Regions from separate parts of the Rhodobacter sp. CZR27 genome, predicted to be linked through region 1. Evidence: riboswitches for the same ligand, from Rfam matches in the RefSeq annotation. Region 1 holds a riboswitch; each other region holds the start of a gene.
The links. Region 1 has a riboswitch for cobalamin ahead of CK951_RS08495 (DUF1636 domain-containing protein). Riboswitches for the same ligand answer to the same signal wherever they lie in the genome.
Positions count from the first base shown of each region.

Region 2: linked by a shared signal. The riboswitch ahead of CK951_RS17325 (energy-coupling factor ABC transporter permease) and the one ahead of CK951_RS08495 (DUF1636 domain-containing protein) in region 1 are both predicted to bind cobalamin.
Region 3: linked by a shared signal. The riboswitch ahead of bluB (5,6-dimethylbenzimidazole synthase) and the one ahead of CK951_RS08495 (DUF1636 domain-containing protein) in region 1 are both predicted to bind cobalamin.

Region 1 is NZ_CP023548.1:1,746,219-1,754,091, forward strand. Features, by position in the region: gene cobN (cobaltochelatase subunit CobN) at 1-2,753, opposite strand, end outside; gene cobW (cobalamin biosynthesis protein CobW) at 2,757-3,794, opposite strand; gene CK951_RS08495 (DUF1636 domain-containing protein) at 3,791-4,150, opposite strand; cobalamin riboswitch at 4,250-4,442, opposite strand; gene CK951_RS08500 (NnrS family protein) at 4,559-5,782, shown strand; gene cobO (cob(I)yrinic acid a,c-diamide adenosyltransferase) at 5,782-6,387, shown strand; tRNA gene CK951_RS08510 (tRNA-Gln) at 6,449-6,523, opposite strand; tRNA gene CK951_RS08515 (tRNA-Gln) at 6,612-6,686, opposite strand; gene CK951_RS08520 (NAD(P)/FAD-dependent oxidoreductase) at 6,784-7,873, shown strand, end outside.
Region 2 is NZ_CP023549.1:241,727-249,599, forward strand. Features, by position in the region: gene CK951_RS17310 (HAMP domain-containing sensor histidine kinase) at 1-465, opposite strand, end outside; gene CK951_RS17315 (response regulator transcription factor) at 462-1,121, opposite strand; gene CK951_RS17320 (hypothetical protein) at 1,233-1,583, opposite strand; cobalamin riboswitch at 1,846-2,055, shown strand; gene CK951_RS17325 (energy-coupling factor ABC transporter permease) at 2,103-2,780, shown strand; gene CK951_RS17330 (cobyrinate a,c-diamide synthase) at 2,915-4,240, shown strand; gene CK951_RS17335 (acetyl-CoA C-acyltransferase) at 4,448-5,608, shown strand; gene CK951_RS17340 (SDR family NAD(P)-dependent oxidoreductase) at 5,608-6,369, shown strand; gene CK951_RS17345 (acyl-CoA dehydrogenase family protein) at 6,366-7,502, shown strand; gene CK951_RS17350 (CaiB/BaiF CoA-transferase family protein) at 7,499-7,873, shown strand, end outside.
Region 3 is NZ_CP023549.1:80,726-88,598, reverse strand. Features, by position in the region: gene CK951_RS16600 (hypothetical protein) at 1-149, opposite strand, end outside; gene CK951_RS16595 (hypothetical protein) at 165-395, opposite strand; gene CK951_RS16590 (arylsulfotransferase family protein) at 377-1,747, opposite strand; gene CK951_RS16585 (Rrf2 family transcriptional regulator) at 2,513-2,995, opposite strand; gene CK951_RS16580 (hypothetical protein) at 3,157-3,768, shown strand; gene bluB (5,6-dimethylbenzimidazole synthase) at 3,829-4,545, opposite strand; cobalamin riboswitch at 4,590-4,769, opposite strand; gene CK951_RS16570 (hypothetical protein) at 5,004-5,516, shown strand; gene CK951_RS16565 (FGGY-family carbohydrate kinase) at 5,533-7,167, opposite strand; gene CK951_RS16560 (SDR family oxidoreductase) at 7,195-7,873, opposite strand, start outside.

The DNA.
Region 1 (7,873 bases):
TCGGTCTCGGGCAGGTCCTGCACATGGGCGAAGGCATCGGCCGCACGCACGCGATCGGCCAGCGCGGAGGGCGCGTGCTCGGGCGCGCCGTCGCTGCCGATGGCCCAGGCCGAGCCCTGAAGCCAGGCCTCGCCGGCGGCGTCCCGGCCCTCGGCCGTGTAGTTCTCGACCCGGACCCCTGCGCCGTAGCTCCCCGGGCGCGGGCCGAAGACGCGGGGTCCGGGGGTGCGGTAGGGATTATCCTCGGGCGCCTCGTCGCGTTCGGCCAACGCCTCGGCCCCCGCGCCGAAGAGTTGCGCGAGCGTCGGGAAGATGTCACGGAAGAGGCCCGAGACGCGCAGCGTGACGTCGATCCGCGGCCGGCCGAGCAGGGCAAGCGGCAGGATCTCGAACCCCGAAACCCGCTCCGTACCCTCGTCCCAACGGGGCGCGAGCCCGGCCAGATGCAGCGCCATGGCGAATTCCTCGCCCGCCGTGCGCATCGAGGCCGAGCCCCAGAGGTCCACCACCAGCCCCTTCGGCCAGTCGCCGTGATCCTGCAGGTGGCGCCGCAAGAGTTCCTCGGCGAGTTTCACGCCCTGCGCATGGGCCGCGCGCGACGGCACCGCGCGCGGATCGACCGAGTAGAGGTTGCGGCCCGTGGGCAGCACATCCGCCCGCCCGCGGTGCGGCGAGCCCGATGGCCCGGCCGCGACCCTCCGTCCGTCGAGCGCAGCCAGAAGTCCCGCCGTCTCGCCCGCGCCCTGCCCATAGACGTGCAGGCCCTCGCCGTAGCGGCTTTCCTTCAGGTCGCAGACGAAGCGGTCGATGCGGGTGATCGCCTCGGCGGGCGTGGCATCCTCGGGGAGGCCGAGATCAGCCTCCACCCCGGCGGCGCGGGCCTCGTCGCGGATCGCGGCGATCAGCCGGCCCCGGCGCGCGGGATCGAGGCCGTCGGCGGTCGAGTATTCGTCCAGCAGCCGCTCCAGCCGGTTGAGGCTGTCTGGCAGCGCGCTGTCCCTGAGCGGAGGCGGCAGGTGGCCAAGCGTCACCGCGCCAATGCGGCGGCGGGCCTGCGCGGCCTCGCCGGGGTCATTGACGATGAAGGGGTAGATCACGGGCAGCGCGCCGGTCAGTGCCTCGGGCCAGCAGGTGCCAGACAACGCGACGGCCTTTCCCGGCAGCCACTCCAGCGTGCCATGCGCGCCCATGTGGACCAGTGCGTGCAGGCCCTGCGCGTGCAGCCAGAGGTAGAAGGCGACATAGCCGTGCCGCGGCACGCGCGAGAGGTCGTGGTAGTCGGCGTCCCGCGCGCCGCTCTCGCCGCGCTCGGGCTGGAGCGCCACCAGCACCTTGCCGCGCCGGGTGGCAGCGAAGCGGAACGCCCCGTCGCGACAGGCCGGATCCTGCTCGGGATCGCCCCATATTTCACGAAGGGTGAATTGCATCGGCTCGGGCAGGGTGGCGAGAGCGGCGCGATACTCCGCGAGAGGCCAGACGAGGACCTCCGTGAGCAGGCTCTCCGTCACCGGTGCCGCAGGAGCGGTAGCGTAGCCCTCTGCGGCGAGCGTCGCCAGCAGAGCTTCGGCCGAGGCCGCGGCGTCCAGGCCCACCGCATGGGCGATCTGGTCCGGACGGCCGGGATAGGTGGAGAGCACGAGGGCCAGTCGCCGTTCAGCCGCCGGGGTCCGGCCCAGACGATGCCAAGCCGCAACGCGGTCGGCCACGGCGGCGATCCGCTCCCCGTCCGGGCGATGGGCAAACCGGGAATACTGCAGATCGGGATCACGCCGCCCAGGCGACTTGAAGCTGACGACGCCGGCGAGGATCCGGCCGTCGACTTCCGGCAGCACGACATGCATGGCGAGGTCGGCCGGCGACAGGCCGCGCTCGGCCTCAGCCCAGTCGCGGCGGCGCGCGGTGGAGAGCGCGACCTGGAACACCGGGCAGCCGGGACCGTCGAGCGGCGAACCGGCGGCGGCTTTCGCCGAGAAGGCCGTGGCGTTCACGATCGCCACCGGCGTGAAGACCGCAAGCTGGGCCGAGATCCAATCCGCCGCGCCCGGCGCCTTGAGCGAGGGGGCAAAGAGGCCGCAGGCGCTGAACCCCCGTTCGCGAAGCGCGAAAATCAGGGCATCGATGGGCGCGGTATCGGCGGCGGTCAGGTAGCTGCGGTAGAAGGTGACGACAACGCCCCCCGGCTCGGGCTGAGGGATCACGCCCCGCTCGGGGTCGTACCAGCCGCAGTCGGGGACGCGCTTGTCGCCCATGACCGGCCCGGCATAAAGTCCCGCCGCCAGCGCCAGTTGCGCAAGCGCCGCCTGCGCCGCGACCGCCCCTCCGGCATCGCAGAGCGCCGAAAGCCGCCGCAGCGTCGAGACCGGCAGCGTCGAGACCGCATCCAGCGCCGGATCCTCGCGCCCGTCCGCCGGCAGCACCGCGAGCGCGATGCCTCGGCGGCGGCAGAGGTCCTGCACCTCGGCCAGACCGTAGCTCCAGTAGCTCTCGCCGCCGATCAGCCGGATCAGGATCGCCTTGGCATGGGCCAGCACCGTCTCGGCATAGGTGTCGATCGACAGGGGATGCCGCAACGCCACGAGGTTCAGCAGGCGCAGCGAGGGCAGGCCGCCCTTCGACCGGTGCCAGCCCGCCGCGAAAGCCCCGAGGTCGCTGTCGGAGAACGACAGCACCACCAGATCCGCCGGCGTCTGGCCCGGATCGAAGGGTGTTGCGGTCTCCTCGAGCCCGTGGCTTTCGCGGAAGACGACGTGCATGGCTCAGGCGACCCGCGCGAGCAGATCCTGACGGATCGCGGCCTCGTCAATGTCGGCACGCTCGGCGATCACCACGAGGCGCGAGAGCCGCTCGCCCGGCCACGGCCGGTCATACTGGTGGCGCACCCGCTCGCCCACCGCCTGCACCAGCAGCCGCATCGGCTTTCCGGCCACCGCGACGTGGCCCTTGACGCGCAGGACGTTGCGCTCACGCGCGAGCGCCCGGATGGCGGCGGCCAGTGCCTCGGGATCGGAGATCTCGGGCAGGTCGATCACTGTCGAGGCGAAATCGTCATGCTCGTGGTCGTCCGCGCCGTCATGGTGCGAGGGGCGGGCGGCCAGATCATCCTCGGCCGCGGCGCCGATCCCGAGGATCACCTGCGGATCGACCGTGCCCTCGGTCACTGCGAGAATCGGAACCGGGCGCGGCGCTTCGGCCTCGACCACGGCGCGGGCGGCCGCTAGGCCCGCCTCGCCGGCAAGGTCGGCCTTGGTCAGGAGCACGATGTCGGCGCAGGCGAGTTGATCCTCGAAAACCTCGGACAGCGGCGTCTCGTGATCGGCGCCTTCGGCCATGGCCTGCGCGGCCACCGCGTCGGCGTCGGGGGCGAAGCGGCCCGCGGCGACGGCCTCGGCATCGGCCAGCGCGATCACCCCGTCCACCGTGATGCGCGAGCGGATGGCCGGCCAGTCGAAGGCCTTGAGCAGGGGTTTGGGCAGCGCAAGGCCCGAGGTCTCGATCAGGATGTGGTCGGGGCGGCGGGGCAGGGCCATCAGCGCTTCGATGGTGGGGATGAACTCGTCGGCGACGGTGCAGCAGAGGCAGCCGTTCGCAAGCTCCACGATCGCCTCGTCCGGGCAGCTCTCGTCGGCGCAGGCGCGGATCAGGTCGCCGTCCACGCCCACGGTGCCGAACTCGTTGACCAGAACGGCCAGCCGGCGCCCGCCCGCGTTCTGCATCAGGTGGCGTATCAGCGTGGTCTTTCCGGCGCCGAGAAAGCCGGTGATCACCGTGACGGGGATCTTCGCAAGGTCGGTCATGGGGTCTCTCCGATCGGGGGAATGCGGGCAAGCGACTGCTTGCGGAAGATCTCGGGCCGCTCGCGCCAGGGCACGATCCCGTCGGGGGCGGCGGCATAGGCCTCGGCCCCGGCGACGATCTCGGCTGCGTGGTCCCGGTCGAGCCGGCCGTAGACGTAGGTCCAGCGGCCGGGGGCCGAGAGCGCCACGGCGCAGCCCTGCGCGCAGGCCGAGAGGCATTCGACCGGCGCGACCCGCACGCCGTCCGGGGCTGCCGCGGCGAGGGCCGCGTGGAGGAGCGCGCCCGGAACGGGCTCCCCCTCGGCGACGGGGCGTCCGGCGCGGCAGGTGGTGCAGACGTGAAGCGTCACGGTCATTGGCCGTCCCTCGTGCGGGGGCATCGGGGGCGGCATCCAGGGAATGGGGCGCGACGACAAGAGGCGCCCTGGTCCACCGGCCGCGGAACACCCCGTCCGCCCGTAAGTCTCAGCGCGGGCAGGTCTCCCGGCTTGCGGATCCAGGGCCTGCGGCCCAGCGGGCGCCCGCCTTCCCGACCCCGGGGCCAGTGGCTTGGGCGACCTTTCCGGTCACGGTCGCGGGGGCGGCTGCCTTCTCGGCATTCCCTCTTCGCCTGTCATGATGACAGGAACCAGCGCGGGCGGAGTGGTGGGCCAAAGCGGCGCCCGTGTCAAGAAGCTCGCCCGTCCCGCGCGGGCGTGCCGCGGCCGGGCTTCACAAACCGGATGCGAGCAGGCAGAAGGAAGGCCGCTCGACGGGAGACTCCGATGGCCGCCGTATCCTCGATCTGGCTTGCCCCGCATCGGCCGCTGTTTCTGGCGGCGGGGTTGTGGGCGCTGGTCGCGCTGGTCTGGTGGCACTGGGGCGGCTCGATGGGCCTTTCAACGCCGGTCCTTGGCACCTCGGGCCTCTGGCACGGGCACGAGATGCTGTTCGGCCTCGGTTCGGCGGCGGTGGGGGGCTACTTCCTGACCGCCTCGATGAGCTGGCGCGGCGCGGACCCGCTGAGCGGGCGGCCCCTGATGGCCCTCGTGGCGCTCTGGCTGCTCGGGCGGGTGGCCCTGCTGGCCGAGGGGCTGTGGCCCGGCCTGCCACTGTGGCTGCTCCAGCCGGCGGCGCTGGGCTACTTTCTCTTGCTCGGCGCCCTGCTTGCGCGCGAGGCGGTCGCGGCACGGCGCTGGCCGAAGCTCGGCTTCGCCGCCGGCATCTTCGCCTTCGGGCTGGCCGAGACGCTTTACCTTCGCGCGGCGGTCACCGAGGCGATGCCCGACAGCGCGACAATGGTCCGCGTGGGCTGGATGTTCTTCGCGATCAAGATCTCGATCATCGGCGGGCGGATGGTGCCGGCCTTCACGCTGAACTGGCTGCGGCAGGCCGGGCTGACGGTGGCCGATCCCGCGCCGCGCCCGGCGCTCGGCTGGGCGGCGCTCGGGCTGCTCTGGTCGGCTCTGGCGCTGACCTTCGCCGGGGAAGAAACCGTCTCGGCACTGGCGCTGATCGCGGCGGGCATCCTGCAGGGCATCCGTCTTGCCGGCTGGCGGGGCAGGGACGCGCGGGGCAACCTGTTGCTCCTGCTGCTGCATGCCACCTTCGGCTGGCTCGCGGCCGGGCTGGTGCTGGTGGGCCTCGCGCGGCTCGGCCTGCTGCCGCTGGCGGAGATGGACGCGCTTCATGCGCTGACCATGGGCGCCATGTCGGGCATGATCCTGTCGCTTGCCGCCCGCGCGGCGGCGCCCCGCGACGGCGGGCCGCTGCGGGCGCGGCCGACGATGGTCGCGGCCTTCGCCCTGATCTGGAGCGCCGCGCTGCTGCGGCTGGCGGCACCGCTGGCACCTTCGGCCGATGTCGTCACGCTGGCCGCGGCGCTCTGGTGCCTTGGCTGGCTGTCCTTCCTTGCGGGTTACCTGCCGACCGTGCTCGGCCCGGTGGCACGCCCCGTCTTCTCCGGCCCCCGCGCCCAGACCCAACTTGTCAGGATCGAGATACGCTGATGGACGACGCTACCCGCCACGCCGAGAAGAAGGCCCGCATCAAGGCCGCCCGCGACCGGATGATGGCGGAAAAGTCCGGCGAGAAAGGCCTGATCATCGTCCATACCGGGCCGGGCAAGGGCAAGTCCTCCTCGGGCTTCGGGATGATCTTGCGCTGCATCGCGCATGGCATGCCCTGCGCCGTCGTGCAGTTCATCAAGGGCGCCTGGGACACCGGCGAGCGTCGTCTGCTGACCGGCGCGTTCGGCGGGCTCTGCCAGTTCCACGCCATGGGCGAGGGCTTCACCTGGGAGACGCAGGACCGCGGGCGCGACATCGCCGCCGCCCGCGCCGGCTGGGAGAAGGCGAAGGAGCTGATCCGCGATCCTGCGATCCGCATGGTCCTGCTGGACGAGATCAACATCGCGCTGCGCTACGACTATCTGGACCTGGCCGAGGTGCTGGCCTTCCTGCGCGACGAGAAGCCGCCGATGACCCATGTCGTCCTTACGGGGCGCAACGCGAAGCCCGAACTGATCGAGGCGGCCGATCTGGTCACCGAGATGGTCGCGGTGAAGCATCCGTTCCGCGCCGGGATCAAGGGCCAGCCGGGGGTGGAGTTCTGACGGCGCCGCAAGGGCGCGCATGCAGCCGCGGCGGGCAGGTTGCTGTATCGACTGAGGAAAGTGGCTGGGGCGGCTGGATTCGAACCAACGAATGGCGGTACCAAAAACCGCTGCCTTACCGCTTGGCGACGCCCCAACTGTGCGGCCGATATCTAGCAAAGGCGCCCCCGAGCCGCAAGAGCGCAGTCGTCACCGGAACCGATGCTGCCATCGCTTCCGGCAAGTGGCTGGGGCGGCTGGATTCGAACCAACGAATGGCGGTACCAAAAACCGCTGCCTTACCGCTTGGCGACGCCCCAACTGCGGCGGTGTTTAGCGAAGCCTCCGGACCTCTGCAAGGGGCAGTCCGCAGATTTCTGGCATTGCCGCGATATTGGCCGCAAGCTATGGAAGCGCATGGAAAAAACCGACGTCGTGATCCTGGGGGCAGGGGCCGCCGGCATGTTCTGCGCCATCGAGGCGGGCCGCCGGGGCCGCCGCGTGCTGGTGATCGACCATGCCCGCGCGCCGGGCGAGAAGATCCGCATCTCGGGCGGCGGGCGCTGCAATTTCACCAACCGCGGCATCGCGCCCGACCGTTTCCTGTCGCGGAACCCGCGCTTTGCACTCTCGGCGCTGAAGCGCTTCACGCAGTGGGATTTCATCGCCCGTCTCGACGCCGAGGGAATCGCCTGGCACGAGAAGACGCTGGGGCAGCTGTTCTGCGACGGCTCCGCCACGCAGATCGTGGACATGCTGGTGCGGCAGATGCGCGAGGCCGGGGTGACGCTCTGGCTGTCCACCGAGCCGGGCGAGGTGCGCCGGGACGGCGGGGGCTTCGTCGTCGACACCTCGCGAGGGGCGGTCTCGGCCGCCTCGGTCGTCGTGGCCACCGGAGGGAAATCCATCCCGAAGATGGGCGCGAGCGGCTACGGCTATCGCCTGGCCGAAAGCTTCGGCCTGCCGGTGGTCGAGACACGGCCGGGCCTCGTCCCGCTGACCTTCGCGACGCAGGAGCTGGACCTGCTGAAGCCGCTGGCGGGCATTGCCGTGCCGGCCCGCGTCTCGGCGGGCGGGGCGGCCTTCGACGAGGCCGTGCTGTTCACGCATCGCGGCCTGTCGGGTCCGGCGATTCTCCAGATCAGTTCCTACTGGCGCGAGGGGATGCCGGTCACCCTGCGGCTCGCTCCGGGCAGCGAGGTGCTGCAGATGCTGCGACGCGGCCGCGACGAGCAGGCCCGGAGCGCGGTCCGCACGGTGCTGGCGCAGATCCTGCCGGAGCGCCTCGCACGGCATCTGGAGGGCCGGGCCGGGATCGAGGGGCCGCTGGGCGCGCAGTCGAATGCCACGCTGGACAGGCTCGCCAGCCTCGTCGGCGCCTGGGAGCTTCGGCCGGTCGGCACCGAAGGCTACCGCACCGCCGAGGTCACGCTGGGCGGCGTGGACACCGATCATCTCGACGCCCGGACCCTGCAGGCCCGCAGCATCCCGGGGCTGCATTTCATCG
Region 2 (7,873 bases), on a different replicon from region 1:
CACCACGAAGGCGATCAGCGTCTCCTCCACCGCCTCGCGGCGGTTCTCCAGCGGCTCCGCAATCTCGATCGTCCACTGGCCGCTGGCATCCTGGGCCGAATAGATCCGGTGGTCCGGTCCGGTCCGGAACCCCGGCGGCAAGGGGTCCGCGAAGGTAACGGCCGAGGCCCCCTGCGACCAGAGCACCGTGGTGCCGGAGGCGTCGCGGATGACGAAGGTCAGGCCTTCCTCGTGATCACCCGCGCGCGCGACCGGCTCGGGCTCCACCGCGCTGGCCAGACGGTCGCCGGCCACCGCCAGCGGCAGCAGCCGCTCGGCCGTCTCCTGCAGCGCACTGTCGAACAGCTCGTCCAGTTCCTCGCGCATGTAGTGGATCGCCAGCAGCGTCGCCGCCGTCCAGAGCAGCACGATGCCGGCCGAAAGGCTGAGCGCGAGGTCGCGGCGCAGGCTGCGCGCCCGCCTCATCGCCGCACCAGCCGGTAGCCCAGCCCGCGCTGCGTCTCGATCCGGTCGCGGCCCAGCTTCTTGCGCAGCCGGCTGACATAGACCTCGATCGTGTTGCTCTCGACCTCGGCATCGAAGTTGTAGAGCGTCTCCTCGAGCTGCGCCTTGGACACGATCGAGTTCGGCCGGTGCAGCAGGGCGTCCAGGATCGCCCATTCCCGATGGCTGAGGACGACCGGGCCATCGGGTCCCTCGATGCTGCGCCCGGCGACATCGACCTCGAGCGGGCCGATCATCAGCCTCGGATTGGGGTTGCCGGCATAGCGCCGAGCCACGGCACCGATGCGCGCCGACAGTTCGGACAGGTCGAACGGCTTGACCATGTAGTCGTCGGCGCCGGCGTTCAGGCCCTCGATCCGCTCGGTAATGCGGTCGCGCGCGGTCAGGATGATCACCGGCATCCCCAGCCCGCGCGCCCGGAGCCGGCGCAGGAAGTCGATGCCGCTGCCGTCGGGCAGGGTCAGGTCAAGCAGCACGAGATCGAAGCTGGCCGTCTCGACCGAGGCAAGCGCATCCTCGACCGAGGCCACGAGATCGGCCGCATGGCCCTCGGCCGCAAGCTGGTCGCGGATCGCCCCGCCCAGCCCCGCGTCGTCCTCTACCAGTAGGATGCGCATCGGATCTCCGCCGGCCCTTGCCCTGCCCGCATCTTCCATGCGGTGCGGCGGGGGCAGGCGTCAAGCGCGGGGCGCGCGGCCCGGGACCCGTGGGCGCCCGGGCGCCGGCTTTCACTTCGAGGCCAGCGTGATCGGCAGCGCCTCGGCCGAGATCCGCACCGTCCCGCCCGTGCGGGCGAAGGTGTAGATGGTGCGCTGTTCGAACGGCAGCGAGAAGTGGACGGAGTCCCGATCCTCGAGCCGCATCTTCACCACCTGCGGCTCGGCCGAGGGCGAGCGGGCGCGGAAGGCCGCGGTCACCTCGATCCCGCCATCGGCCAGATCGGTGCGATAGGCCGCCATGTCGAGCGCGCCGGTGTGCAGGCTGCCCGCCTGCAGCGGCGCGGTCAGCGTGACCTCTTCGGCCGAGGCGGCGGCGGCCAGTGTCAGCGCGGCGAGGGATAGGGAGAGAATCGTTTTCATATCGGGACCTGTCCAGAACGGGAGGCGGCCGGATCGGCCGGATCATGTGTCGGCAAGGACCTAATGCTGCGGCGCAGCACTGTCCATGCGCGCGGCTGCAGTCCCGCTATGCAGCAGGCGGGATGATGGCGCACCACCGCTCCGCGCAAGCGCGGCGGCGACAGACGCGCGGCGCAACGCCCGCCGGGCGGGTGCTTGCGCAACAGGAGGGGCAGGTTCCGGCCGCGCGACATGCAGAAAGTTGACGCGGGTGCCGCGATCTGTCACGCCCTGCCCTGACGGTTCCCGACCGCCGCAAGGCCAAGGGATGAAAAGGGAACGCGGTGAGGGGGTGACAGCCCGAATCCGCGACTGCCCCCGCAACTGTGAGCGGCGAGCCGCCTCCGAAGACGCCACTGGCCGATGGCCGGGAAGGTTCGGGGAGGGCTGTGACCCGCGAGTCAGGAGACCTGCCGTCGCTTTCGCCGGGCAACCGGACCCACCCCATGCGCCGTCGGGGATGACGGCTAGGAGGACCACATGCATATCGAACCCGGTCTCGTGACCGGAGCAAAACTCGCCGTAGGCTATGCCACCGCGGTGACGGCCGGAGGCTACACGCTGAAGCTTGCCGCCGAGACCATCCGCGAGAAGGGCCTGGCCTCGCTCGCGGTGCGCAGCCTCATCGCCGCGGCCTGCGTCTTCACCTTCTTCCAGATCCTGCCGCATTACCCGGTGGGCGTGTCCGAGGTGCACTTCATCCTCGGCTCGACGCTGTTCCTGATCCTCGGGGCGGCGCCGGCCGCCTTCGGCCTGACCGCCGGCCTGCTCGTGCAGGGGCTGTTCTTCGCGCCCTTCGACCTGCCGCAATTCGGCATGAACATCACGACGCTTCTGGTTCCGCTCTTCGCGGTCAAGGCGCTGGCCGACCGGATCATCCCGGCGCACCGGCCCTATGTGGACCTCGACTACGGGCAGGCGCTGGCGCTTTCCACCGCCTATCAGGGCGGCGTGGTGGCCTGGGTCGCCTTCTGGGCCTTCCTCGGCCAGGGCTTCGGCGCCGCGAGCGTGGCTTCGGTCGCAACCTTCGGCAGCGCCTACATGCTGGTCGTCCTGATCGAGCCGCTGACCGACCTTGCGGTGCTGGCGGCGGCCAAGGCTGCGCGCGGCCGTATGCCGGCGGGCCTGTTCACGCCCCGCCTGCATCAGGCGGCCTGACGCCGGGGCGCGGGCGCGGCCGCCGGGCCGCGCCCGCCCTTCCCCGCAGGGGATTGACCCGCGCCACCCCCGCCGCTCCTTCTCGCAACCGACCGGATGGCCCGCCTGCCTCGGCCCGGCACGGAGACTTCATGATGCTGGAAGCTCACTCCCTGCCGCCGGGGCTGATGATCGGCGCTCCGGGCTCGGGCTCGGGCAAGACTACGGTGACGCTGGGGCTTCTGCGCGCCTTCCGAGACGAAGGCCTGGGCGTGCAGCCCTTCAAGAACGGACCCGACTACATCGACCCCGCCTTCCATCGCGTGGCGGCGGGACGCCCCTCGTTCAACCTCGACGGCTGGGCGATGTCGCCGGCGCTTCTGGCGGGCCTGGCCGCCGAGGCGGCAGGCGCGGATCTGGCCCTCGCCGAGGGCTCGATGGGCCTTTATGACGGCACTTCGGCGCCGGGTGTCACCGGGCGCGGCGCGGCGGCCGAGATCGCGGCCCGCTTCGGCTGGCCGGTGGTGCTGGTGCTGGATGCGGCCGGTCAGGCGCAATCGGCCGCGGCGACCGCGCTCGGCTTCGCGCGCCATCCCGACGCGCCGCCCTTCGCGGGCGTGATCCTCAACAACATCGCCTCGGCGCGGCACGAGGTGATGATCCGGCGCGAGATGGAGCGGCTCGGCCTGCCGGTGCTGGGCGCCCTGCCCCGCCGCCGTGACCTCGCGCTGCCCGAGCGTCACCTGGGACTGGTCCAGGCGGGCGAACATCCCGACCTCGAGGGCGCCATCCTGCGCTTTGCCGCGCTCCTGCGCGATCACGCCGATCTTGCGGCGATCCGTGCCGCGGCCCGCTCCACGACAACGACGGCGCCGGGACCGCTGCCGGGGCCGCCCGCGCAGCGCATCGCCCTGGCCTCGGATGCGGCCTTTTCCTTCACCTATCCGCATCTGCTGGAAGGCTGGCGCCGCGCCGGGGCCGAGATCCTGCCCTTCTCGCCGCTGGCCGACGAGGCGCCGCCGGAGGCCGATCTGGTCTGGCTGCCGGGCGGCTATCCCGAACTGCACGCCGGCCGGCTTGCCACGGCGGCACGGTTCCGCGCGGGCCTTCGGCGTCACGCGGAAACCGGGCCCGTTCACGGCGAATGCGGCGGCTACATGGTGCTGGGCGAGGCGCTGGTGGATGCGGCCGGCGTCCGGCATTCGATGACCGGGCTGCTCGGCCTCGTCACCAGCTTCGAGCGGCGGCGGCTGCATCTCGGCTACCGCTGTGCCGAGCTGCTGGCTCCGGTGCCGGGCCATGCCGCCGGCGCGCGACTGCGCGGCCACGAGTTCCACTATTCGTCAATCCTCGCCCAGCCGGACGAGCCGCTGGCCCGGGTGACCAACGCGGAAGGCGAGACGGTGCCCGAAACCGGCTCGCGCCGCGGCACGGTGACCGGCAGCTTCTTTCACCTGATCGCGCCGGAACCGGCGGCCTAGGTCTTCCGCCGACGCCGGGGAATCGCGGCCCTGCCCCGCCCGCCGGATGCGGGCCACAGCGCGGGAGGCCGGCGCTCCGGCATGCCGCGGCCCTTCGCACCGGCCTGGACGTTACGGCACGCGGCGGCGGCGGGCCGCCTTTCCGGTTTCGTCGCGGCACGCGGCTGCATTAGGCTTCCGCCCGGTCAGCAGGAAGGGGAGGGCTTGATGACAACGGAACCGATCGTGATCGCGGGCGCGGCGCGGACGCCGATGGGCGCGTTCCAGGGGGCGCTGAAGGGGATGAGCGCGGTGGATCTTGGCGCGGCCGCCATTTCGGCCGCGCTTACCCGTGCGGGCCTTGTGCCGCAGGCGGTGGACGAGGTGGTGATGGGCTGCGTGCTGCCCGCGGGCCTTGGTCAGGCCCCGGCACGGCAGGCGGCCATCGGCGCGGGCCTGCCCGAGGCCGTGCCCTGCTCGACGCTGAACAAGGTCTGCGGCTCCGGGATGAAGGCCACGATGCTGGCCCATGACGCGATCCGCGCCGGCAGCGTCGACATCGTGGTCGCGGGCGGCATGGAGAGCATGTCGAACGCGCCCTACCTGCTCGACAAGGCGCGCGGCGGCTACCGCATCGGCCACGGGCGGGTGCTCGACCACATGTTCCTCGACGGGCTGGAGGACGCCTATGACAAGGGCCGCGCGATGGGCACCTTCGCCGAGGATTGCGCCGAGGCCTACCAGTTCACCCGCGAGGCGCAGGATGCCTATGCGCTGGAATCGCTCTCGCGAGCGCAGTCGGCCATCGCCGAGGGCCGTTTCGCCGCCGAGGTCGTGGCGCTCGCCGGCGTGGCGCATGACGAGGCACCGGGTCGCGCGCGGCCCGAGAAGATCCCCCAGCTGAAGCCCGCCTTCCGCGAGGGCGGCACGGTAACGGCGGCCAACAGCTCCTCGATCTCGGACGGGGCGGCGGCGCTGGTCGTCACACGGATGGGGGTGGCCGAGGCGCGCGGCCTCGCGCCGCTCGCGGTGATCCGGGGGCATGCGAGCCACGCGCAGGCGCCCAGCCTCTTCACCACAGCGCCGATCTTCGCGATCCGCAAGCTTCTGGACCGGTTGGGCTGGCAGGCCGGCGACGTGGACCTTTACGAGATCAACGAGGCCTTCGCCGTGGTCGCCATGGCCGCGATGCGCGATCTGGACCTGCCGCACGACCGGGTGAACGTGAACGGCGGCGCCTGCGCGCTTGGCCATCCGATCGGCTGCTCGGGCGCGCGGATCATCGTCACCCTGATCTCGGCGCTGCGCGACCGCGGGCTGAAGCGCGGCGTGGCCTCGCTCTGCATCGGCGGGGGCGAGGCGACGGCGGTCGCGGTGGAGCTTCTCTGATGCGGATCGAGGGACAGGCGGCGCTGGTCACCGGGGCAGGCTCGGGGCTGGGCGAGGCGACGGCGCGGGCGCTGGCGGCCGAAGGCGCGCGGGTAACGCTGCTGGATTTCAACTTCGACGCGGCGCAGGCGGTGGCGGCCGGGATCGGCGGGTTTGCAGTGAAATGCGATGTCGCTTCGGCCGAGAGCGCCGAGGCGGCGGTCTACGAGGCGGCGGACCGTCACGGGCCGGCGCGGATCCTCGTGAACTGCGCGGGCGTCGCGCCGGCCCGGAAGATCCTCGGCAAGGCGGGCGTCATGCCGCTGGACGAGTTCCGCCGCACGGTCGAGGTGAACCTGATCGGAAGCTTCAACCTCTTGCGGCTGTTCGCGGCGGCCGCGGCCGATCTGGAGCCGCTCGAGACCGGCGAACGGGGCGTCGCGATCAACACGGCCTCGATTGCGGCGTGGGAGGGCCAGATCGGCCAGACCGCCTATGCCGCCTCCAAGGGCGGGATCGTCGGCCTCACCCTGCCCGCGGCGCGCGAACTGGCGCCGCTCGGCATCCGGGTCTGCGCCATCGCCCCGGGCATCTTCGAGACGGCGATGCTGAAGGGCCTGCCGCAGGCGGCGCAGGACAGCCTTGGCGCCGCCGTTCCCTTCCCGTCGCGGCTGGGACGGCCGGCGGAGTTCGCGGCCCTCGCGCTGCACATCATCGGCAACCCGATGCTGAACGGCGAGGCGATCCGCCTCGACGGCGCGCTGCGGATGGGGCCGAAATGAGCGCCTTGCTGACCGAGGAACAGCGGCTGATCCAAGCGACGGCGCGGGAGTTCGCCCGCGAGGTGCTGGCCCCGGGCGCGGCCGCGCGGGCGCAGGCCAAGGCGATAGAACCCGAGGTGCTGGCGCAGCTGGGAGAGCTGGGCTTTCTCGGCATGACGGTGCCCGAGGAGATGGGGGGCGTCGGCGCGGATTACCTCAGCTACGCGCTGGCGCTGATCGAGATCGCCGCCGGCGACGGCGCGGTCTCGACGGTGATGAGCGTGCACAACGCGCCCTTCAACGCGATCCTCCAGCGGTTCGGCACCGAGGCGCAACGCGAGCGCGTGCTGCGGCCGGCGGCGCAGGGCGCCTTCATCGGCGCCTTCGCGCTGACGGAGGGCCACGCGGGCTCGGACGCCTCGGCGCTGCGCAGCCGGGCGCGGCGGAGCGCAACGGGCTATCTGATCGACGGCGAGAAGGTGTTCATCACCTCGGGGCAGATCGCGGGCTGGGTGATCCTCTTTGCCCGGATCGAGGGCAGCAGCGGCAAGGAGGGCATCACCTGTTTCCTTACGCCCACTTCCGCGCCGGGCTACCACGTCGCCAAGGTCGAGCAGAAGCTGGGACAGGAAGCCTCCGACACCTGTGCGCTGCGTTTCGAAGGTCTGGAAGTGCCCGAAGACATGCGCATCGGCGCCGAGGGCGAGGGCTACCGTATCGCGCTCTCCAGCCTCGAGACGGGGCGCATCGGCATCGCGGCGCAGTCGGTCGGAATGGCGCAGGCGGCGCTGGAGGCGGCACTGGCCTATGCCCGCGAGCGGACCTCGTTCGGCCGGCCGCTGATCGAGCATCAGGCAGTGGGGTTCCGGCTGGCCGAGGCCCGGACGCGGCTGGAGGCCGCCCGGCAGATGGTGCTTCACGCCGCCCGGCTGAAGGATGCGGGCGAGCCCTGCCTGACCGAGGCGGCGATGGCCAAGCTGTTCGCCTCCGAGGCGGCCGAGCGCATCGTCTCGGATGCGATCCAGACCTTCGGCGGCTATGGCTATACCCGCGACTTCCCGGTGGAGCGGATCTATCGCGACGTCCGGGTCTGCCAGATCTACGAGGGGACGTCCGACATCCAGAAGATGCTGATCCTTCGGGGAATGGCATGACAGGCGCGGCAGCCGGTGGTGCGGCCGGCCCGCTCGCCGGCCTGCGCCTGATCGAGATGGTGGGTCTCGGCCCCGCGCCCTTCGCGGCGATGATGCTCTCGGATGCCGGGGCCGAGGTGATCCGGATCCATCCGCTCGACGCCCGCTCCGAGATCCCGCTGATGAATACCGAATTCGACGTGCTGGCCCGCGGGCGGCCGTCGATCGCGGTGGATCTGAAGCGACCCGAGGGGGTAGCGCTGCTCCTTGATCTGGCCGAGCGCGCCGACGGGATGCTCGAGGGCTTCCGCCCCGGCGTGATGGAGCGGCTGGGCCTTGGCCCGGAGGTCTGCCTTCGGCGCAACCCGCGGCTGGTCTATGGCCGCATGACC
Region 3 (7,873 bases), on a different replicon from region 1:
TTCCAGTGATCCGACACATGCCGCGCCCGGACGATCCCCAGCGCGCGGCTGGAGGATCGCTGCAACCGGCGCAGCGGGGGCAGGAAGGGCAGCCGAAGCGCCACCTCGACCAGAACGATGCAGAGCACCGCGGTAAGCAGCCAGTTCACCGGCAGCACCGCGCGTCAGAGCCGCCGCGCATCCTGAGACGTGACGGTCCGCTGGCTGGCCTTGCGCTTTCGCACCACGCGCTTGACCGGATACCAGAGCAGGGCAAGGAAGGCCATCACGACCGAAGCGAGGATGCCGAGCACGACCGCGACGGTTCCCGCCCCGACGCCGGGACCGATATAGGCATGGGCAGGCAGCACCGAGGCGGTAAGAAGGACGGCGGCGGTCATTGCGAGACGGTGCATGGCATCAATTCCTCTGTGAAGTAATCGGAGGGCAGCCACCTCATTTCGGAGATGACGTAGAACAGGCTCTCGTCGCCGGGCTTGTGGTTGAGAACCTCGAGGACGGGGTGGCCTTCGGCATCCGTTTCAAAGGCGCGGCCCTGCTGGGTGCTCGAGACGACGGTGCCGCCGTTCTCCAGCGTCTGGTGCTTCCCCCGGATGCGGGTGAAGAAGTTCATCTTCTGCCCGTCCAGCTTGACGGTCGCGTCATAGGTCACGGGGTCGATGCGCTTGATGGCGCTGGCATCGCGGCTCATGCGGTTGTCCAGCACGCTGATCGTGCCATCCGGCAGCCAGTCGGGATCGTGCTGGCGCTGCGTCGCGCCCACCCGCCACCACTTGATCTGCAGCGTGTCGGGGTCGAGCACGAAGACCAGGTTGAGCGATCGGGCGCTGATGAGCAGGTCGCCGGCCTCGAAGCCCGGGAAGGCCGCGGCCAGTGCGGCCGGCAGCGGCTCGGCATCGTTGAAGTGAAACGGATCGTAAAGCCACTCGCCCGTGACGTTCCGCTGGTTCTGATCCGGATCGTTCTCGTCGTAGATCCGAAGCCCGAGGATGTCGATCATCGGGTTGCGTGCGATGATGTCCTCGACCGCGATCTGGCGCAGCACGCGGCCGTCCTCGACCGAGACCTCGGCCAGCACGGTCCAGTCGCTGAAGGTCCAGACGGTGCCCGCCTCCTCGTGCTGCGCGACCGAATGGTGGAAGTTCCCCGGCGTCGTCCAGAGCCGTCCGCCGCAGGCGTCGAAGCGCTGCAGCGAGATGCTGCCGTCGAAGGTGAAGATCAGCGAGCCGTCGCGCAGGATCTCGACCCCGTGGACGAACTTGCGCGCGGTCTCGCGCGGCTCCTGTCCGCCCACGGCGATCTCGTCCAGCATCCAGCTGCGCTCGACCTTCAGGTCGGGCGAGAGCAGGAGCGCCGCGTTGCGGATCTCGCCGTTGATCTCGAAGGCGCCCGCGATCAGCCGCCGGCCGGGCACCATCCGGTCGTGGTCGGCGCGGACCAGTAGGCCGGGGATGTCGAGATCGGGGCCGGAGTCGATGGGCACGAAACCGGTGGTGTCGATGCCCGGATCGCGCGGCAGGCCGAGCGCCTCGTCCTCATATTCGCCCCGCGCCTGGCTGGCGAGTTGGAGCAGCACATCCTTGGTCGTCGTCGGAAACGAGGCGATGGCGACGGCGGCCCGCCCCGCCGCACCCGCGCTGTCGCTGCCGTAGACGGTGGCCTTCACCGCCCAGCCGAATGCCACCGTGAGAAGAAGCCACACGAGAACCAGAAACAGCACAAGCCAAAGCGGTACGGTTCGATCCATTGCTCAAATCCTGTCCCGAGGCGAAAGCGGCTCGGCCTCGCCCCAAGTGGCACGTGTGAGAAGAATTATTTCGTCCAAGCTAAACAAAACCTCCGGTTGCTGTCAAACAACCAGAGATAGCTTTAGGGGATGGCGGGGTGATTTTCCTGAAACGGGAAGGCATTGCCCTCGGCATCTTCTCGCTGTGAGAGTTCGCGTGGCAATACGCAGGCTGGGGCTGGGTGAATTCGCCCCGGCCCTGTCCGCTCGTGCCGGCGGCGGTGGTCCCGTGCCAGCCGTTTCGCGGGCACCGCTGGGCAACAGCGTCCGGCGGCCGGGAGTTCCCCGGCCGCCGCGATTTTTTCCCATCCGCGGCTCAGCCTTGCCCGGTCAGGCGTTCATGCGCCGATCATGAGGTGATGAACTTTCGGACGAACTCGGTTCTGGGGCGGGCGCGGATCTCGGCGGGCTTTCCGAACTGCAGCGCGGTCGGCGCAATGCCCGCGGCGGCTGTAATCGGTGCAAGCAACGGAGAAGGTCTACGTCGGGCCCTTGGTCAGGAGAAGCGGATCACACAACGGCAGAAGAAGCGGGGTGGACCCCATGTTAATGATGGCGATACAGCCTGTTGCCGACCGTTCTTCAGGTTCCATGGGAACCGGAAGCGGGGAGGAGCATCCCGCTCATGCCAGTTCCGCCCGGTGTCGCAGGGCTGGGACTGGCCATCGACGGCGCGCCGACTGAGCCGGCAAGCAGACGGCGCTTAGCGTGAGCGGCAGCCTGCGCTCACTCGGGGCTGGCGCTGGAAGCGGCGGAAGTGGGGGCCGAGAGCAACTGCTCCGCCGCAGCCGGTGTGCCGACCAGATCCGCAAGCGTCAGCGAGTCGATCAGCACGAGGTAGGACCAGAACACCTCGGCGAAAAGCTTGCGGATCCGGCACGAAGCCTCGTCCTTGCAATCGTCGCAGGGCTGGTAGGACCGGCGCGAGAGGCAGGGCAACGGGGCGATCGGTCCGTCGATCATGCGCAGCAGATCGCTCAGCGGAATTCTGGCAGGATCCTTGATCAGCATGTAGCCGCCCGCCCGGCCCCGCATGCTGGCGATGAAGCCCGCATTGCGGATGTCGAGCAGGATGTGCTCGAGAAAGCGCTTGGGCGTGCCGGATCTTGCAGCGATATCCTCGATCCGCAGGGGGCGGCGCTCGCCGGCTCGCTCCTCGGCCAGCACCATCAGCGCCTTCAGCGCGTATTTCATCTTTTGCGTGATCATCGGACCAGCCTAGAGACGCATCCCCCTCAAGGCAAGCGGCACGACCTGAACGCCGTGCAGGCATTGGCTTTTCGCGCGAACCACCACGCGGCTCCGGCGCCGGGTCTTGATCGCCCGGGGCCGCTGCGGTTGACTGGCGAGGGCGGGATGCGGAGGGCGGCATGCATCGGCAGAACCGGGTCGATCCCTTCGGCGGGCTGCAGGCGGTGGCCGCTCGCGGCAGCCTCATGGGGAACCGCGGCATCCTGCACGACCCGACCGGAGGCATCCGGCGCACCCACGCCCACCGGAGCTGGGTGACCTGCCGCCTCGACTTCCGCGGCCGCAAGCAACAGGTCATGGCGCCCGGGGCCTACACACAGCTGTTCTTTCTCGACGAGGCCACGGCATTTGCCGCTGGCCACCGTCCCTGCGGCGAGTGCCGGCGCGACCGCTACCGGGACTTCTGCGCGGCCTGGTGTGCCGTTCATGGCGACGCCGAACCGGGCCGGTCGCTGCCGCAGACCATCGACCGCCAACTCCATCAGGCACGGATCGGCCGGAACGGGGTCAAGATCACCTTCGCGGCCCGGCCGGGGGAGCTTCCCGAGGGCACGATCTTCGCAGCCGCAGGCAGGCCGGTGCTCGTCTGGAACGACAGCCTGTTCGACTGGTCCTTCGACGGCTACACGCGCCGCAGGTCGCCCGTGCCGCCGGAGGTCGATGTTCTCACGCCCGCCCCGATCGTCGCGCTGCTCCGCCGCGGCTGGTTGCCCGGGGCCGCGCCGGAGTGACCGGGAGGAAGCGCGCAGCCAACCGGAGCGGGCGGCGCCCGCCCGCTCCGGTCGCGGCCGTCAGCCGAGGCTGCCGGCCTTCGCGTCGTCCCAGCCTTCGTCCATCAGCAGCGCGTCCAGATCGAGCCGCTGGCGCCACCCCTTCAGCGCAAGCTCGGGCGCGGTGTAGAAGCGGTCCACATGGCCGATGCAGAGATAGGCCACGATGCGCACCCGCTCGGGGATGTTCAGCAGGCTGCGCAACTCCTCCTCGCGGTAGATGCTGACCCAGCCGACGCCGAGGCCTTCGGCGCGGGCGGCCAGCCACAGGTTCTGCACCGCGCAGACCGTGGAATAGAGATCCATCTCGGCGTTGTGCGTCCGGCCCAGCACCACCGGGCCGCAGCGGTCGCGGTCGCAGGTGACGACGATGTTCAGCGGCGCCTTGCGGATCCCCTCCAGCTTCAGCGACCGGTAGGTGTCGCGCTTTTCGGTGGGGAAAAGTTCCGCGGCCTCGGCATTGGCGCGCAGGAAGGCCGCGTGCACGGCCGCGCGACGCTCGGCATCGCGGATCAGGATGAAGTTCCAGGGCTGCATGAAGCCGACCGAGGGCGCGAGATGCGCGGCCTCGAGCACCCGGCGCAACATCGCAGGATCGATCGGATCGGGCAGGAACTCGTCGCGCACGTCGCGGCGCTCGGCGATGATGTCGTAGAGCGCCTGCCGCTCGGCATCGCCGAAGCGGCGGGCGGGAAGGGGTTGAACCCCGGCGGTGGGGTCGGAAGAAGAGGGCGGCATGATGTCCGGGCCTTTCGCATGACGATCCCGCCGCCGTCCACGCGGCAGGAACTTCTTCGCCGGGCCGGTCTTCTGGCTTCGGTTCACCTGCCCACAAGCGCCTTCCCGGTTGCCCGGTGGCATGGTGCCTGCGGCATCCCCGTCACAGCGGCGGGCCCGCGCCGGAATTACACCGGCTTCCCGATTCTCCGCCTCTCGGCGGCACCCGGCGGAAGAAAGGCAGATCAGATCGGACCGGCGAAGGCAATCCGCTGACGTTGCGCGGCTGACCGCGGCTTGGCCGGTCGCGCGGACCGGGCGCCGAATTGATGGGCAAAGCCTGCCGCCTTCCTGCATCGCCTGCGGCGAAATGCCCGAAGATCTTGGCGCCACCCCCTGCAACAGCGATCTCTGAGGGGCTATAGTCCGGGCGGGCGATCCCGCCATGCGCCCGGCTGCCAGAGTGACGAGGGTTCGTGATGCAGAGTGAGGCCGTGACAGACCTGCACCCCCGGCCCGGGATGCCCGGAGGTGGGAGGCCGCAGCCCCCGCATCCGATGGTGCCCCCGCCGCCCGCGCATTGGCTGACCGAGGATGAGGTGCCACCGGCCCAGACCGTGGCCCTCCGGCTGGCCGCCTATCTGGCCGAGGGCCTGGCCCGCTACCGCGCGCAGGTCTGTCTGGCCGCCGATGCGCCCGCGACGCTGCCGATGGACCGGATGACGATCACCATCGCGCCCACGGCCGAGCGCGAACTGCATCTCGTGCTGTTCCTGCCCGGGCAGGATTCGCTGCGACTGGACCTGATCGACCTCGGCATCTACCGCCTGCTCGGATCGGGTCTGCCGATGCCCGAGGGCGGCCTGCGCCTGATCCCGATTCCCGCCTTCTCGCGGGTGCAGGCGGCGGGGCCGTTCCTGCGCAAGGACGTGGTCTACCGGATCGCGCCGCTCGACGGTCCCTGGCCCGAAGGCGAGGCGATGGGCGGCTGAGGCGCCGCCCGCGAGCCTAGTCCCGGGCCGCCCGCGCCGCGGCCTGAAGCGCCAGAAAGGCCGCATGCCGGCGGTCGTGCAGGGCCGCAAGCTCGCCGCCGACCGGCTCGTAGACCTGAGCCGTCCGCGACATGCGCTGCATGGCGACCCTCATGTCGGGTGCCAGCCCGGCGGCCACCGCACCAAGGATCGCCGAGCCGAGCAGCACCGGTTCGGCCTCGGCGCTCGCGACCACTGGCTTTCCGGTCACGTCGGCGATCAGCTGGCGCACAACGTCAAGCTGTCCCGCCCCGCCGCTGATCGCGATGCGCTCGATGCCGGCGCCTGCCTTCTCCTGCGTCTCGAGGATCTGGCGCAGGCCATGTGCGATGCCGCAGATCCCCGCCACGTAGAGCGCGACGAGGCTTTCCAGGTCCCGCTCCATCCCGAGGCCCGCGATCACGGCGCGGGCGTGGGGATCCGCGAAGGGCGCGCGGTTGCCGAGGAACTCGGGCACGACGTGCAGCCCTGCTGCGCGGGTGACGACATGCGAGAGCGACTCGAGCCCCTCCGCCGCCTGCGTCGCGAGGAAGACCGGCAACGGCTGGCCGGCCGCCCTTGCCGCCCGCGCAGCCTCTGCCGCGGCGGGATGGAACGACAGCAGTTGCTCGATAGCGGCGCCCGCGGCGGACTGGCCGCCCTCGTTCAGCCACATGCCGGGGACCATGGCCGACTGGTAGGGGCCCCAGACGCCGGGAACGAACACCGGCTCGCGCGTCGTGGTCATCGTGCAGGAGGAGGTGCCGAAGACATAGGCGAGGTCGCGCTCGGGCGTGCCCTCGGCGCCCACCGTTCCGATGCCGCCGGCATGGGCGTCGATCAGCCCCGCGCCGACCGGCGTGCCGGTGACAAGACCCAGGTCCGCCGCGGCCTGCGGCGTGAGCCCGGTGCCGAGCGGCGTTCCCGGCTCCACCACACGCGCTCCGATGCGCGAGAACTCCTCGTCGGCCAGCACGCCCAGACCCACCTGCCGGAAATAGTCCGGATCCCAGCGGCGTTCATGCGCAAGATACGTCCACTTGCAGGTAACGGTGCAGGTCGAGCGCGCCAGATCCCCCGTCGCCCGCCAGCCAAGGTAATCGGCCAGGTCGAAGAATTGCCATGCCGCATCGAAGATTGCAGGCCGATGTTCACGCAACCACAGAAGTTTCGGCGTCTCCATCTCGGGCGAGATGCGCCCGCCGACATAGCGCAGCACCGGATGGCCCATCGCATTGATCCGCTCGGCCTGATCGACGGCGCGGTGATCCATCCAGACGATGATGTTGCGCTCGGCGTCCTCGCTGGGACCGACGGGCAGGGGCGCCCCGCCTTCACCCACGACCACCAGCGAGCAGGTGGCGTCGAAGCCGACGCCTGCCACCGCCTCGGGCGCAAGGCCGGCCTCGGCCAGCGCGGCGCGGGTGGCGGTGCAGACGGCGCGCCAGATCTCGTTGCCGGACTGCTCGACGATGTGGCCGGCCTCGCGCCAAAGGCCGATGTCGCATTTCGCCGAGGCGACCATCCGGCCCGTGAGGTCGAAGAGGCCCGCGCGCGCACTGCCCGTGCCGACGTCGATGCCGAGGAGAACCCGGTCCGCTGCGGCGGCCGGTCGGGAAGTCTCAGGGGTCATGGAATACCTCCGCGAAAGGGCGGCGCGTCAAAGATCGACGCTGTTGGGCAGGATGACGAGGTCGCGGACCACCACGCCGCGCGGGCGCGACAGCATGAAGAGCACCGCCTCGGCCACCTCCTTCGGCTGCATGAGCGAGCCGTTGGCCAGCGCCTCCTCCATCTTGGCCTTCGGCCAGTCGTCGAGGAGCGCGGTCACCACCGGGCCGGGCAGGACCGAGCCGACGCGCACCCCGTGCGGCGCGACCTGCCGGCGGGTCGAGTGGACGAAGGCCTGAACCGCGAACTTCGAGGCTGTGTAGATCGGCTCCCACACCACCGGGACGACACCGGCGACCGAGCTGGTGAACAGGATGTCGCCGGTCTTGCGCTCGATCATGTAGGGCAGGACGGCGTGGACCGAGCGGAAGGCCGCGTTGATGTTCAGGTTCAGCATCCGGTCCCAGGCATCCGGGTCGCCCTCGGCCACCGGCCCGCCGATATAGGCGCCGGCATTGGCGTGGAAGATGTCGAGCGAGCCCGCCAGCTCAAGGATCCGCGGCAGCATCCCCGAGACCTGCGGCCCGTCGAGCAGATCGACCACCAGCGGAAGGGCGCGCGGGCCGATCTCGGCGCAGAGCGCGCGCAGCCGCTCCTCGGCGCGGTCGATCAGCACCACCGTCGCGCCTTCCGCCACCAGTGTCCGCGCGCACTCCAGCCCGATGCCG